2 regions of the Paracoccus sp. Ld10 genome follow, and region 1 is predicted to be linked to the other one. Evidence: riboswitches for the same ligand, from Rfam matches in the RefSeq annotation. Region 1 holds a riboswitch; the other holds the start of a gene.
The links. Region 1 has a riboswitch for thiamine pyrophosphate ahead of thiD (bifunctional hydroxymethylpyrimidine kinase/phosphomethylpyrimidine kinase). Riboswitches for the same ligand answer to the same signal wherever they lie in the genome.
Positions count from the first base shown of each region.

Region 2: linked by a shared signal. The riboswitch ahead of ACJJVR_RS02890 (thiamine ABC transporter substrate binding subunit) and the one ahead of thiD (bifunctional hydroxymethylpyrimidine kinase/phosphomethylpyrimidine kinase) in region 1 are both predicted to bind thiamine pyrophosphate.

Region 1 covers NZ_JBISHD010000032.1:407,170-415,335, forward strand. Annotated here, with positions in the region: gene ACJJVR_RS15815 (ABC transporter substrate-binding protein) at 1-1,000, opposite strand, end outside; gene ACJJVR_RS15820 (ABC transporter ATP-binding protein) at 1,026-2,129, opposite strand; gene ACJJVR_RS15825 (DEAD/DEAH box helicase) at 2,351-4,258, opposite strand; gene ACJJVR_RS15830 (acyl-CoA thioesterase) at 4,406-4,882, opposite strand; TPP riboswitch at 4,977-5,077, shown strand; gene thiD (bifunctional hydroxymethylpyrimidine kinase/phosphomethylpyrimidine kinase) at 5,149-5,952, shown strand; gene ACJJVR_RS15840 (FAD-dependent oxidoreductase) at 5,945-6,904, shown strand; gene thiS (sulfur carrier protein ThiS) at 6,894-7,091, shown strand; gene ACJJVR_RS15850 (thiazole synthase) at 7,095-7,856, shown strand; gene ACJJVR_RS15855 (thiamine phosphate synthase) at 7,853-8,166, shown strand, end outside.
Region 2 covers NZ_JBISHD010000005.1:115,685-123,850, forward strand. Annotated here, with positions in the region: gene petB (cytochrome b) at 1-1,247, shown strand, start outside; gene ACJJVR_RS02870 (cytochrome c1) at 1,262-2,053, shown strand; gene ACJJVR_RS02875 (ribokinase) at 2,166-3,044, shown strand; gene aroC (chorismate synthase) at 3,032-4,132, opposite strand; gene mutS (DNA mismatch repair protein MutS) at 4,129-6,750, opposite strand; TPP riboswitch at 6,809-6,908, shown strand; gene ACJJVR_RS02890 (thiamine ABC transporter substrate binding subunit) at 6,939-7,910, shown strand; gene ACJJVR_RS02895 (thiamine/thiamine pyrophosphate ABC transporter permease ThiP) at 7,889-8,166, shown strand, end outside.

The DNA.
Region 1 (8,166 bases):
ATGCCAGCGCGCCCGCCATGTTGGCGTCAAACGTGGGCAGATTCGGGCCCATCGGCTCCTCGGTGCCCTCGATGTTGCCGACCATCGCGGCGGCCGACCGGCGGGGCGGGCCATAGCTGATGAACTCGGCGGCGCGGGCCTGCGGCGCGGTTGCGGTGGTCCAGGCCACGAATTCCATCGCCTGCTCAAGGTTCGGGGCGCCCTTCGGCACGACCCAGCCTTCCATCTCATAGATCTGGGCGTCCCAGATGATCTCGAACGGCTGGCCATCGGACTGCGCTGCGTTGAAGATCCGCCCGTTGAACGCATAGGCCATGCTGACCTCGCCATCGGCCAGCAGCTGCGGGGGCTGTGCGCCCGCCTCCCACCAGATGACGTCCGACTTGATGCTGTCCAGTTTCGCGAATGCACGATCGACCCCCTCGGGGGTGTCCAGAACCTCATAGACCTCGGCGGCGGGCACGCCGTCCGCCATCAGCGCCAGTTCCAGGTTGAACTTGGCCCCTTTGCGCATGGTCCGCTTGCCCGGAAACGCCTCGGTGTCAAAGAAATCCGCGGGCGTCGCGGGCTTTGCGTCGGGGAACGCGGTGTCGTTAAAGGCCAGAACCATCGAATAGACGTCGGTCGCGACGAAACATTCCGTCACCGCACCGTCGATGAAATCGTCCATCGCCGCCGTGCCGTCCTCGGCCGGCATCAGGATGGCGGGGTCGATCATCTCCAGCGCGCCCTCGTCGCACAGGCGCACCGCATCGGCATATTCGACCGAGGCGACATCGACGCTGACATTGCCCGCCTCGACCTGGGCCTTGATCGGGGTCGCCGGATTGTCGGCGTCCGACATGATGACATTGGTGCCCGTCTCGGCCGTGAACGGCTTGGCATAGGCCTCCAGATGGCTGTTGCCATAGGCGCCGCCCCAGGACAGCAGGTTTACATCGGCCAGGGCCGGTCCGGCGACCAGGCCCATTGCGGTGCTGAGTGCAAGAAAACGCTTCATCGAAGTCTCCGGTTGGGAATGGGATTCAGGTGGGGTCAAGCGCGCGGGCATCCTGGGGATGCCAGCCGATGCGGATGACCTGGCCGGGGTCCAGACGGGTCTGGCCGATCGTATTTCGCATCTTCATGACGAAATTGTCGCTGCCCGCGACCTTCAGGCGGGCGCGCAGGATATCGCCCATATAGATGACGTCCATCACCTGCGCCTCGATCGTGTGGGCACCCTGGGACATCATCTCGGGTTTGAACTCGACCCGTTCGGGGCGGATCGACACGGTCGTGCGCTGACCCTTTTCACGGATATTGACGGCGGTCGCGTCGATCACGCCGCCCCCGTCCAGCCGCACCAGCGCCTTGTCGCCCTCCAGCTGCTCGATCGTACCCGGCAGGGCGTTGTTCTCTCCGATGAAGCTGGCCACAAAGATGTTCTCGGGGCGCTCGTACAGGTCCGCCGGCGGGGCCAACTGCTGGATGCGTCCGTCGTTAAATACCGCGATCCGGTCGGACATGGTCAGCGCCTCGCCCTGATCATGGGTGACATAGACGACGGTAATTCCAAGTCTTTCGTGCAAGTGCTTGATCTCGAACTGCATGTGTTCGCGCAACTGCTTGTCCAGCGCGCCCAGCGGTTCGTCCATCAGCACCAGTTCGGGGTCAAAGACCAATGCGCGGGCCAGCGCGATCCGCTGCTGCTGACCGCCGGACAGCTGCGCCGGGCTCCGGTTCGCGAACGTGCCCATCTGGACCATGTCCAGCGCGCGGGCGATGCGGGTCTGGCGTTCGTCGCGCCCCATGCCGCGAACCTCCAGCGGAAAGGACAGGTTCTCTCCGACGGTCATGTGCGGGAACAGGGCATAATTCTGGAACACCATGCCGATACCGCGCTTGTGAGGCGGGACTTGATTGATCGGACGTCCGTCAAGCCGGATCTCTCCGTTCGTCGCCGTTTCGAACCCGGCCAACATCATCAGGCAGGTCGTCTTGCCGGAACCGGACGGCCCCAACATGGTCAGAAATTCCCCCTTGCCGATCGACAAATTCAAATCTTTGACGACAAGCGTCTGTCCGTCATAGCTTTTCTGCACATGATCAAAGGCGACGAAAGCATCGTCGTGGCGGTCGTCCAGCAAAAGCGCTCTCCCTGTTTTGTCATTGGTTGTTCAGCGCAAGGATCACGTTAAGCGTCGGCCTGCCCGGCTGGCAACATCTATTGCGATATTCCATGCCCCAACGTATCGCGCCCGAAACCCCGCAAGGGAGCTTCGGGCGCGAGGGCCGTGTCGATTGCAGAGCATGCAGGGCCTGTTGCCTGTTTGACAGGCAGCAGGTCGGCCCCGCAGGCAGTCGCCGGTCAGGCGGGGCGCTTAGGGCCCTTGCGATGCGCCTTGGGCGCGCCGGCCTTGTCACCGGCGGGCTTGGATTTGGCCCAAGCAGGCTTGGGACCCTTGCCGGCATCTGCCGAGGACTTCTTCTTCCACGATTTCACGGCCGCATGGGGCCCCGTTTCGCGCGGCTCGGCCGGTGCGTCATCAGGCATCCAACCACCACGGGCCGATTTGACGCGGGCCTGATGCCCTTCGTCCGATGCGGCAGGTTTTGCGCGCGGCGCGGGCTTGCGCCCTTCCGAGCGGTTGTCGGTGCGCGGCGCGCGGGGCGCGCGTTCGATCGGCGCGTCCAGGTCGGGGGCACCGTCCATGCGGCGCATGGTGACCTCGGGTGTGATCTCGATGAAATCGCCGAACTTTGCGGCCACTTCGGACGCAATCTGGATATAGGACAGGTCCTGCTTGACGCGGATCGCACCGATGCTGTCGCGGGTGATCCCGCCGGCATCGCAAACCTTGGGCAGCAGCCAGCGCGCTTCGGCACGACCTGAATGGCCGACCGACAGCGTGAACCAGACAGACGGTCCGAATTCGCGCTGGACGCGCGGTGCCATCGGCGCGGGGGGCGCATGCGCCTCGGCCAGCTCTTCGGCGGCGGGGCGGCCTTCGCGCCACATGCGAAGGAAGGCGGCGGCAACCTGTTCGGCGCTGAATTGCTCCAACAGCTGGGCTGCCAGCGCGGCATCATCGCCCGCAGGTTCGTGCAGGCCGGGATGGTCAAGCATGCGCTGATCGTCGCGGGCGCGAACCTCGTCGGCGGTCGGCGCGTCCAGCCATTCGGCAGACACCTTGGCGTTCTGCAACAGGCGCTGTGCGCGGCGATAATCGGCGGACGGCACGATCAGCGCGGACACGCCCTTGGACCCGGCGCGCCCGGTGCGGCCCGACCGGTGCAGCATGGTGTCAGGGTTGGTCGGCAGATCGGCGTGGATCACCAGTTCCAGACCCGGCAGGTCGATACCGCGGGCCGCGACGTCGGTCGCGATACACACACGGGCACGACCGTCACGCAGCGCCTGCAGGGCGTGGGTACGTTCCTGCTGGGACAGCTCTCCCGACAGGGCGACGCATTTGAAGCCGCGGTTCGACATGCGCGCCAGCAGGTGGTTCACATTGGCCCGCGTCTTACAGAAGACGATGGCGGTCTGCGCCTCGTGGATGCGCAGCAGGTTGAAGATCGCGGGCTCACGGTCGCGGGCGGTGACGGTATAGGCACGATAGGCGATGTCGCCGTGCTGACGCGCCTCGCCCATCGCGGCGATGCGCAGGGCGTCACGCTGGAAATCGCGGGCCAGCTTTTCGATCGCGGATGGCACCGTGGCCGAGAACATCAGCGTGCGGCGTTCGACCGGCGCTGCGCCCAGAATGAACTCCAGATCCTCGCGAAAGCCCAGGTCCAGCATCTCGTCGGCCTCGTCCAGCACGGCGGCGCGCAGGTCGGACAGATCCAGGCTGCCCCGGTCGATATGGTCGCGCAGACGGCCCGGCGTGCCGACAACGATCTGTGCGCCGCGCTGCAATGCACGCTTTTCGTTGCGATAATCCATGCCGCCGACACAGGTGGCGATCTGTGCGCCCGTGCCCGCATACAGCCACTCCAGTTCGCGCGCGACCTGCAGCGCCAGTTCGCGCGTCGGTGCGATGGCCAACGCAAGCGGCAGATCGCCCGCGATCATGCGGTCGCCGTCCAGCAGGTTCTCGCCCATCGCCAGGCCGAATGCCACGGTCTTGCCCGATCCGGTCTGCGCCGAGACCAGCACGTCGCGGCCCTGTGCCTCGGGTGCCAGCACAGCGTTCTGCACGGATGTCAGGGTCTCATAGCCCTTGTCGGCCAACGCCGCCTGAAGCGGCGCGGGGAAATTCAGTTCAGTCATGTGATTCGCCAAAATGCGGGGGTCTTGAGCGACCCGATGAGCGGCACCTATCGTCGCTGCGACCGGCCCACCCTGCACCCGCCGCCCCGGACTAGCAGGGCCAAAGGCGGTTCCCTACGCGGTTTGGATCGCAAAGTCCACGCCCAATCACGGGGCGCTTGATGCGGCCTCCTGGCGGGCCGCGATCTCTCGGCGCATGGTCCGCCGCACCTCGGCGGAACGCCAGCGCTGGCGGTCGATATCGTCCTCCAGTTCGGGTTTGGGGACGGGAACGGGATGGCCGCGTTCATCGACCGCAACCATGGTGAAATAGCACGAATTGGTATGCCTGCGCGTGCCGCGGCGGATGTTTTCGGCCTCGACCCGGATGCCGATCTCCATCGAGGTGCGGCCCGTGTGGTTCACCCGGGCGCGAAAGGTGACCAGTTCGCCCACGTGAATGGCCTCCTTGAAGGTCACCTGGTCCACCGACAGCGTCACCGCATATTCCCCCGACCAGCGCGACGCGCAGGCATAGGCAACCCGGTCCAGGCAGGCCAACAGCGCACCGCCATGCACCTTGCCGCTGAAATTCGCCATGTCCGGCGACATCAGAACCGTCATTTCCAGTCCGCGCTTGTCCATCGGTCCCCCGTCTGCCGCCACGCCATCCTGCGCCAATCGCGCGGGCGCGAAAAGCCCCCCTTGCACACCGCCCACGCCGCGCCTAGCCTTGGGGTGCAAACCGTTGGGGTGTCCCGTCAGGGGCTGAGAGGCGTCAGCCAACCCATCGAACCTGATCCGGGTCATACCGGCGGAGGGAACGGTGCAGATATTCGCGTGGCCCTTGGCCCGCCCTGTCTCCCCACCCCTTTGCCCGGTCACGACCCGCCACCAAAACGGGGGACGACGTGACAGCACCCATTGCCCTGACCATCGCCGGGTCCGATTCGGGCGGCGGCGCCGGTATTCAGGCGGACCTCAAGACGTTCTCGGCACTTGGCTGCTATGGTGCCAGCGTGGTGACCGCGCTGACCGCGCAGAACACCCGGACGGTGGCCATGGTCGAACCCGCCAGCCCCGCGATGATCGCGGCCCAGATGCGGGCCGTGCTGGACGATCTGGATGTCCGCGCGATCAAGCTGGGCATGTTGGGAGGGGCCGATGCCATCGCCACCGTGGCGCGCGGGATTGCAGGTTGCGGCCTGCCGGTCGTGCTGGACCCGGTGATGATCGCGAAATCGGGCGACCGGCTGTTGCCCCCCGACGCCATCGAGGCACTGCGCGCCCTGCTGCCTGTCGCGACCCTGCTGACTCCGAACCTGCCCGAGGCCGCCTGCCTGCTGGATTGCGCCGCGGCCACGACCCCGGCGCAGATGGCCGAGCAGGGTGCCGCGCTGTGTGCGATGGGTGCGGGCGCGGTGCTGATGAAGGGCGGCCACGGCGACGGAGCGATCTGTACCGATCTGTTGGTAACTGCGCAGGGGGCGACCCCCTTCAGCGCGCCACGCCTGTCCACGCGCAACACGCATGGGACCGGCTGCACCCTGTCGGCGGCGATCGCGGCGGGGCTGGCCCATGGCCAACCGCTGGCACAGGCGGTGGGCGCCGCGCACCGCTATCTGCAGGGGGCGATCGCGGCGGCGGATGACCTGTGCGTGGGTTCGGGACACGGGCCGGTGCATCATTTCCACGCGGTCTGGGCGCATGACTGACGTCACCATCATCGGCGCGGGCGTGGCCGGCCTGTTTGCGGCCCATGTGCTGGCGTTGCGCGGGTTGACCCCGCGCATCCTGGACCGTAACGGGCCGCCCGGCACGCATGGCTGTTCATGGTGGGCGGGCGGCATGCTGGCCCCGCATTGCGAGGGCGTGACCGCCGATCCGATCATCACCCGCCTTGGGGCGGAGGCCGCCGATGCGTGGTCCGCCGTCACGCCCGTCGCGCGGCACGGCACGCTGGTCGTGGCGCTGGACCGCGACCGGGCCGAACTGGCCCGCTTTGGCCGCCGCGCCACCGCGCATGAACCCTGCGACAGTGCCCATCACGAACCCGACCTGCCGCCCCGCCCCGGTCTGATCTTTCCGACCGAGGCGCATCTGGACCCCCGCCGCGCGCTGACTGACCTGACTGCATGGTTGGCCGCGCGCGGCATCGGCATCGACCGCGCGACCGCCGATCCGGGCGATATCGCGGGTCCGGTGATCGACGCGCGCGGGCTGTCCGCCGCCCTGCCCGGCCTGCGCGGCGTGCGCGGGGAAACGGTCGTGCTGCACGCGCCCGACATCACGCTGACGCGGCCCGTCCGCCTGCTGCATCCGCGCCATCCGCTGTACATCGTACCGCGCGCGGGCGGGCTGTTCATGCTGGGCGCGACCCAGATCGAAAGCGCGTCCCGCGCCCCTGCCACTGCCCGGTCGGTGCTGGAACTGTTGTCGGCGGCCTATGCGCTGGACCCCCGCTTTGCCGAAAGCGCCATCGTCGAGCTGGGCGCCGACCTGCGCCCGGCATTCCCCGACAACATCCCGCGCGTGACGGTTCGGGGGCGGGTGCTGCACCTGAACGGGCTGTTTCGCCACGGATACCTGATGGCCCCCGCGCTGGCGCGGCAGGCGGCCGACTACCTGATCACCGGAACCAAGGGAGAACTGATCCATGAGGATTGAGGTCAACGGAACCCCCCGCGACATCGCCGCCGCCACCGTGGCAGACGCGCTGTCCGAACTGGGCTGGGCTGATGCCCGCGTGGCCACGGCGCTGAACGGTGATTTCCTGCCCGCCGCGTCCCGCACGACCCAGCCCTTGCGCGACGGCGACCGGCTGGAGGTTCTGGCCCCGATGCAGGGGGGCTGAGCGATGCGCGATTTCTATGGCGTTACCCTGCCCAACGCGCTGATGCTGGGCACCGCGCAATACCCCGCGCCGTCGGTGCTGCAAGAGGCATTCCGGGCCAGCGGCGCAGGCGTGGCCACCGTGTCGCTGCGCCGCGAGGCCGGTCAGGGGCAGGCGTTCTGGTCGCTGATCCACGATCTGGGCGTGCGCGTCCTGCCCAATACCGCCGGCTGTCACAGCGCGCGAGAGGCGGTGACCACCGCCCGCATGGCGCGCGAACTGTTCCAGACCGACTGGATCAAGCTGGAGGTGATCGGCCATGCCGACACGTTGCAGCCCGACCCCTTTGGCCTGCTGGAGGCCGCGACGACGCTCTGCGCCGAGGGGTTCCACGTCTTTCCCTATACCACCGAGGATCAGGTTCTGGCCGCCCGTCTGCTGGACGCCGGATGCCGGGTGCTGATGCCATGGGGTGCGCCGATCGGGTCGGGGTTGGGCCTGAACAACCGCCACGGGTTGCGCATGCTGCGCGCGGCGTTCCCGGACGTGCCGATGGTGATCGACGCAGGCCTTGGCCTGCCCAGCCACGCGGCGGAGGCTATGGAGATGGGGTTCGACGCGGTCCTGCTGAACAGTGCCGTGGCGCAGGCGGGCGACCCCGTCGCGATGGCACGCGCATTCGCGCTGGCCGTGCAGGCGGGGGCGTTGGCGCGCGACGCCGACCCGATGGGGGTGCGCGACATGGGCGCGCCATCGACCCCCCTCATCGGGAGGGCCTGGCTGTGAAACTTCCACGTTTCTATCCGATCTTCGACGACGTGACCTGGCTGGAACGCGCCCTGCCCCTTGGGGTACGGCTGGTCCAACTGCGGCTAAAGGACCGCGGCCCCGACGACCTGCGCGACCAGATCGCGCGCGGGCTGCGACTGACGCGGGATCATGGCGCGACACTGGTCGTCAACGACCACTGGCAGGCGGCGATCGATCTGGGCGCCGACTGGCTGCATCTGGGGCAGGAGGACCTGGACGATGCCGACCTGCCCGCCATCCGCCGCGCCGGGCTGCGGCTTGGGGTGTCGACCCATGACCGGGCCGA
Region 2 (8,166 bases), on a different contig from region 1:
CGCTGATGATCCCCACGCCCAAGAACCTGAACTGGATGTGGATCTGGGGCATCGTGCTGGTCTTCTGCCTGGCGCTGCAGATCATCACGGGCATCGTCCTGGTGATGCACTATACGCCGCATGTCGACATGGCCTTCGCCAGCGTCGAACACATCATGCGGAACGTCAACGGCGGCTACATGCTGCGCTATATCCACATGAACGGCGCGTCGCTGTTCTTTGTCGCGGTGTACCTGCACATCTTCCGCGGCCTCTACTACGGCAGCTACAAGGCCCCGCGCGAAGTCACCTGGATCATCGGCATGCTGATCTATATCCTGATGATGGCGACCGCCTTCATGGGATATGTTCTGCCCTGGGGTCAGATGTCCTTCTGGGGTGCGACGGTGATCACCGGCCTGTTCGGCGCCATTCCCGGTGTGGGTGAGACGCTGCAGACCTGGCTGCTGGGCGGACCCGCAGTCGGCAACGCGACGCTGAACCGCTTCTTCTCACTGCATTATCTGTTGCCGTTCATCATCGCAGGCCTGGTCATCGTCCACGTGTGGGCCTTCCACACCACGGGCAACAACAACCCGACCGGCATCGAGGTGCGTCGCACAAGCAAGGAAGAGGCCGCCAAGGACACGCTGCCGTTCTGGCCGTATTTTGTCATCAAGGACCTGTTCGCGCTGGCCGTGATTTTGGCCATCTTCTTTGCGATCGTGGGCTTCATGCCCAACTATCTGGGCCACCCGGACAACTATATCGAGGCGAACGCCCTGGCGACGCCCGCACATATCGTGCCGGAATGGTACTTCCTGCCCTTCTACGCGATCCTGCGCGCCTTTGACGCCGAGGTGTGGCTGGTCCAGCTGGTGCAGTTCGTGACCTTCGGAATCGTCGATGCCAAGTTCTTTGGTGTGCTGGCGATGTTCGGCGCCATCGTCGTGATGGGCCTGGCACCATGGCTGGACACCAGCCGCGTGCGCTCGGGCCGCTATCGTCCGCAGTTCAAGTGGTGGTTCTGGCTGTTGGCTGCGGATTTCGTGGTTCTGACCTGGGTCGGCGCGATGCCTACCGAGGGGCCCTATCCCTACATCGCACTGGCGGCTTCCGCCTATTGGTTCGGCTATTTCCTGGTGATCCTGCCACTGCTGGGCGTGATCGAAAAGCCGGATGCCATGCCCGCGACGATCGAGGAAGACTACAACGAACACTACGCGCCCAAGGTTGGTGGAACCAGCCTGACGCAGCCGGCCGAATGAGAGGACTCAGGAACATGCTGAAAGCATTTGCGATCGCCGCCGTCACGGCCCTTGGCCTGTCCGGACCGGTGATGGCCGCATCTGAGGGCGGGCATATCGAGGACGTCGATTTTCCGCACGAAGGTCCGTTCGGCGCGTACGACCAGTTCCAGCTGCAGCGCGGCCTGCAGGTCTATACCGAGGTCTGCTCGGCCTGCCACGGCCTGAAATACGTCGCGATCCGCACGCTTGCGGACGAGGGCGGCCCCGGCTTGCCCGAGGATCAGGTCCGCGCCTATGCGGCCGAACTGCTGCCGGTCTTTGACGAGGCCATCGGCGAGGAGCGTCCGCGCACCGTCACCGACCACTTCCCGGCGACCTCGGGTGACGGGATGGGTCCCGACCTGTCGTTGATGGCCAAGGCGCGCGCGGGCTTTCACGGCCCCTTCGGCACCGGCCTCAGCCAGCTGGTCAACGGCATGGGCGGCCCGGAATACATCCACGCCGTGCTGACCAGCTATACCGGCGAAGATCAGGAACAGGCCGGCACCCTGCTGCACGGCAACACGGCCTTTCCAGGCGGCTGGATCAGCATGGCGGCCCCGCTGTCGGATGGTCAGGTGACCTACGAGGACGGGACCGAGGCGACCGTCGACCAGATGGCGATGGACATGGCGGCATTCCTGATGTGGACCGCCGAACCCAAGCTGATGGACCGCAAGTCCGTGGGTCTGGTCGCCGTGCTGTTCCTGGTCCTGCTGAGCGCGCTGCTCTATGTGGTCAACAAGCGGCTGTGGGCACCCCACAAGGGCAAGCTGCCCGCCTGATCTGCCCCAACAGAACGACATGACAAGACGCGCCCCCAAAGGGCGCGTCTTTTCGCATCTGGACAAGGCCCCGCCCGCCCGGTCACATGGCCACCACATCGCGGAGGCAATCATGGCAATCTGGAACCTGGGCTCGATCAACATCGACCACGTCTATCGGCTGGACAGCCTGCCCCGCCCCGGCGAAACGTTGGCCTCACGCGGATATACGCACGGTCTGGGCGGCAAGGGCGCGAACCAGTCGGTCGCCGCCGCCCGCGCGGGCGCGATCACGCATCACCTGGGCGCGATGGGCAGCGGTGACGATTGGGTCAGTGATCGCCTGACGCAGGCGGGCGTGGATATGGGCCATGTCGCGCGGCTGGACGATCAGGCCACCGGCCACGCGATCATCCTGCTGGACACGGACGCTGAGAACGCCATCGTCATTCATCCCGGTGCGAACCGTGCCATCAATGAGGCTACGTTGACCGATGCGCTGTCCGTGCTGACACCGTCCGACACGTTGCTGATCCAGAACGAGACGAACGGCCAGGTCGCAGCCGCCAAGGCCGCGCAGGCTCAGGGCGCGCGCGTGATCTATTCCGCCGCGCCCTTTGATCTGGACGCGGTCCGCGCTGTTCTGCCCCATGTCACCATTCTGGCCATGAACGATGGAGAGGCGCGGCAGCTATTCGCGGGTGTCCCCGGCGATCTGCCGGTGCAGGGATTGCTGATCACGCGGGGTGCGCAGGGTGCCGAATACCGCGACCTGACGACCGCACATGTCCATGAACAGCCGTCCTTTCGCGTGACCCCGGTGGATACGACCGGCGCGGGCGATACCTTCGCGGGCTTTTTCGCGGCGGCGCTGGATGGCGGCGCGGACATCCCCGCCGCGCTGCGGCTGGCGTCAGGGGCGGCGGCGGTCAAGGTCACGCGGGCAGGCGCGGGCGACGCCATCCCCACCCGCGCCGAGGTCGACGCGTTCCTGGCCGATCAGCCGATCTGACCGCGCACGCCGCCGGTCTGTGCCCGGTCCATCAGCAGGTGGTCCAACAGCACACAGGCGGCCATCGCCTCGGCCACCGGCACGGCGCGGATGCCCACGCAGGGGTCGTGGCGGCCCTTGGTGATGACCTCGATCTCCTCGCCATGCGCATTGATCGACCGGCGGGGGGTGGTGATCGAACTGGTCGGCTTGATCGCGAACCGCACGACGATGTCCTGCCCGGTAGAGATCCCGCCCAGAATGCCGCCCGCATGGTTCGACAGGAACTCGGGCCCGGCCTCGCCCATGCGAATTTCATCGGCGTTCGACACGCCGGTCAGCGCGGCGGATGCCATGCCCTCTCCGATCTCGACTGCCTTTACGGCGTTGATCGACATCATCGCGGCGGCCAGATCGGTGTCCAGTTTCGCATAGACCGGCGCACCCAAACCCGGCGGACAGCCTTGGACGCAAACCTCGATGGCGGCGCCGACGCTGTTCTGATCCTTGCGGATGCCGTCCAGGTAATCAGACCACGCGTCCACCGCGCCCGCGTCGGGCAGGAAGAACGGGTTGGTGTCGACCGCCGACAAGTCGATCCGATCGCGGTCCAGATGCATCGCCCCCATCTGCACCATATAGCCGGTGATCTTCAGGTCGGGCACCAATTCGCCCAGCACCGCCTGCGCCACCGCGCCCGCGGCCACCCGCGCCGCGGTTTCGCGCGCGCTGGACCGACCTCCGCCACGATAATCGCGCACGCCGTATTTCAGGTGGTACGTAATGTCGGCATGGCCGGGGCGAAAGCTGGTGGCGATATCGCCGTAATCCTTGGACCGCTGGTCGGTGTTCTCGATCATCAGCTGGATTGCGGTGCCAGTGGTCACGCCCTCGAACACGCCCGACAGGATGCGGACCTGGTCGGCCTCGCGCCGCTGCGTGGTGTGTTTCGACGTGCCGGGGCGGCGGCGGTCCATGAACCGCTGGATATACTCCTCTGTCAGGGGCACGCCGGGCGGCACCCCGTCGACAGTCGCGCCCAGTGCGGGTCCGTGGCTTTCGCCCCAGGTGGTGAACCTGAACTCGCGGCCAAAGGTGTTATAGCTCATGGTCGCGTCTCCTGTGACAGGGCTTTCAATTCATAGACCAGCTCCAGCGCCTCGCGCGGGCTGAGCGTGTCAGGATGCACCGCCTGCAGGCGGTCATCCAGCGGGCGGGCCTTGGGCGGGGGCGGCGGGGCGGCCCGGAACAGCGGCAGATCGTCGATCAACGCCACGGGCCGCGCCGATTGCCGTTCGCCCGATTCCAGCGCGTCCAGCACCGCGCGCGCCCGGTCCACGACCGACGCGGGCAGGCCTGCCAGCCGCGCGACCTGCACGCCATAGCTGCGGTCGGCCGCGCCCTTCTTGACCTCGTGCAGGAAAATCACCTCTCCCTGCCATTCGCGCACGGTGACGGTGGCGTTTTCGACCCCGTCCAGCTTGGCCGACAGGGCGGTCATCTCATGGTAATGGGTCGCGAACAGCGCCCTGCAACGGTTGCCCGCGTGCAGATGCTCCATCACCGCCCAGGCGATCGACAGGCCGTCCCAAGTCGAAGTCCCACGCCCGATCTCGTCCAGAATCACCAGCGCGCGGTCGTCCGCCTGATTCAGGATCGCGGCGGTCTCGACCATCTCGACCATGAAGGTCGACCGCCCCCGCGCCAGATCATCCGCCGCGCCGACGCGGGAAAACAGCTGGCTGACCAGCCCGATATGCGCCGCGCGTGCCGGGACAAACGCCCCGGCCTGCGCCAGAACCGCGATCAGGGCGTTCTGGCGCAGAAAGGTCGACTTGCCTGCCATGTTCGGGCCGGTCAGCAACCAGATCGCAGGCGTGGCCCCCGTGGTCAGGTCGCAATCGTTGGCGACAAAACTCTCGGCCTTGCGCCGCAGCGCGCGTTCCACGACCGGGTGCCGCCCGCCCTGGATGACGAACGCGCGGCTGTCATCGACGCGCGGCCGCACCCACCCCTCTCCCGAGGCCAGATCCGCAAAGGCGCAGGCCAGATCGATCTCGGCCAGGGCACGCGCCGCCTGCCCGATGCGCGCCGCCTGATCCAGGATCGCGGCCCGCATTCGGTCAAAGATACCGCGTTCAATCTCCAGCGCGCGGTCGCGGGCGTTCAGGATGCGGGTTTCCAGCTCGCTGAGGTCCACCGTGGTGAAACGGATCTGGTTCGCGGTCGTCTGACGGTGGATAAAGGTCTGGTTCAGCGGCGCGGCCATCATGCGCTCGGCATGGGTGGCGGTCGTCTCGATGAAATAGCCCAGAACGTTGTTGTGCTTGATCTTCAGGCTGCCGACCCCGGCCAGCGCCGCGTAATCGGCCTGCATCCCGGCAATGACGCCCCGCCCCTCGTCGCGCAGGCGGCGGGTCTGGTCCAGATTGTCGTCATGCCCCTCGGCCACAAAGCCGCCGTCGCGCGCCAACAGGGGCGGTTCGGCCACCAGCGCGTCGTCCAGCAGGTCCACCAGCGCATCATGCCCGACCAGATCGCCCGCCGCCTCGCGCAGCACGGCGGGCGCACCGTCCGGCAGGCGCGCGGCAATCGCCGCCCCCTGCGTCAGCCCCGCGCGGATCGCGGTCAGGTCGCGCGGCCCGCCGCGGTCCAGCGCCAGCCGCGACAGCGCCCGGTCCATGTCCGGCACCCGCGCCAGCGCCCCGCGCAGATCGGCCAACAGCCGCGCATCCGCGGCCAGCGCGGCCACGCCGTCGTGGCGCGCCGCGATCAGGTCCAGATCGCGCGACGGCGCGCTGATCCGGCGTTCCAGCAGGCGCGCACCGGGCGCGGTCACCGTGCGGTCGATCGCCGCCAGCAGCGACCCCTCGCGCCCGCCCGACAGCGCCTGCGTCAGTTCCAGGTTGCGCCGTGTGGCCGCGTCGATCTGCATCGCGCCGCCCGCCCGTTCGCGCAAAGGCGGGCGCAACAGGGGCAGCTTGCCCTTTTGTGTCATGTCCAGATAGTCGACGATGGCACCCATCGCGGCCAGTTCCGCACGCCCGAACATGCCAAACCCGTCCAGCGTCTCGACCCCGTACAGCGCGCACAACCGCCGCGCGCCCGCGCCGCTGTCGAACGCCGATGTATGCAGTTCGGTCATCACCGCGCCCGCATCGCCGATCAGCTCCTCCAGCCCCGCGTCGCAGGCCAGAACCTCGCGCGGAGCCAGTCGCGCCAGTTCGGGCGCCAGCCGCGGCAAGGCGCAATCCATCACCCAGAACGCCCCGGTCGAGATGTCGACCCATGCCAGCGCCCCTTCGTCGCGCACCGCCACGAACGCCGCCAGATAGTTGTGCCGCCGCGCCTCCAGCAGCGATTCCTCGGTCAGGGTGCCGGGGGTGACCAGCCGGACCACGTCGCGTGCGACAACCGATTTCGACCCGCGTTTCTTGGCCTCGGCGGGGTCCTCCATCTGTTCGGCGATGGCCACGCGGAACCCCTTGCGGATCAGCGTCAGCAGATAGCCCTCGGCCGCATGCACCGGCACGCCGCACATCGGGATCGGCTCTCCCAGATGGGTGCCGCGTTTCGTCAGCGCGATGTCCAGCGCGGCGGCGGCGGCAACCGCGTCGTCAAAGAACATCTCGTAGAAATCACCCATGCGATAGAACAGCAGCGCGCCGGGATTGGCGTCCCGGATCGCAAGGTATTGCGCCATCATCGGCGTGGGCTGGTCGTTCATGTCCCTGGTCATGGGCGGTTTCTATCCGCTTGCGCGGGCGCGCGAAACCTCTACATTCGGGGTCACCTCGGGGTGCCCCATGCGGGCTGAGACGCGACAGCGGACCCGTTGAACCTGATCCGGGTCACACCGGCGGAGGGAAGGTGCGCACCCCCTTCTTTTCGACATTCCGACAAGAGAGGCTGCCGATGAAATCCGTCCTGATCCCCGCCCTGCTGCTGGCCATGCCCGCCCTTGCCGAAGGTCGCGTGCTGACCGTCTATGCCGGCGACAGCGTCACCAGCGAATGGGGCCCCGGTCCCGCCATCGAACAGGGGTTCGAGGCGATCTGCGACTGTGACCTGCAATTCGTGACCGGCGACGTGCTGCCCCGCCTGCTGATGGAGGGAGAGGGCACCCAGGCCGACATCGTCTTTGGCCTGAACACCGACATGACGGCGCGCGCCCGGGCATCAGGACTGTTCGCACCCCACGGACAGGACACGTCGGACCTGTCGTTGCCCATCGCGTGGGATGATCCGACGTTCCTGCCCTACAACTGGGGCGAAACCGCCTTTGTCTATGACAGCACGCGGCTGGAAAACCCACCCGCCAGCTTTGCCGAACTGCTGGAGGCCGATGACATCAGCATTGTCATCCAGGACCCGCGCAGTTCGGTGTCGGGGCTGGCCATGCTGCTATGGGTCAAGTCGGTCTATGGCGACCAGGCGGGCGAGGCCTGGGCCAAGCTGGCGCCCAAGGTGCTGACCGTCACCCGCGGCTGGTCGGAATCCTATGGCCTGTTCACGGACGGAGAGGCGGACATGGTCCTGTCCTATACCACGTCCCCCGCCTACCACATCGCGGCCGAAGACGACGCGACCAAGGTCGCCGCGATTTTCCCCGAGGGGCATTACTTCATGGCCGAACTGGTGGCGCAGGTTGCCGGCACCGACCAGCCCGAACTGGCGCAGCAGTTCATGGACTGGGTGCTGACGCCTGATTTTCAGGCGACGATCCCGCTGGCCAACTGGTCGTTGCCCGCGAAACTGCCCGACGCCGACTGGCCGCAGGTGATGCGCGACCTGCCCCGCCCCGACAAGACCCTGTTCCTGTCCGAGGACGAGGCAGAGGCCCTGCGCACCCCCGCCCTGGACGAATGGCAGCGGGCCTTCCGCTGAGCATCGGCCACGCCATCGCCGCGGCCCTTGCCGCGCTGATCCTGGGCACGCTGGCGGTTGTCGCATGGGTGGCGGGCGGGCTGTCGGGCCTGACCGAATGGGACCTGCGCGCGGTCTGGTTCACGCTGTGGCAGGCGGCACTGTCGGCCACCCTGTCGGCGGCGCTGGCCGTGCCGGTCGCACGCGCGCTGGCGCGGCGGCGGTTCCGGGGGCGCGGGCTGCTGATCACGCTGCTGGGCGCGCCCTTCGTCCTGCC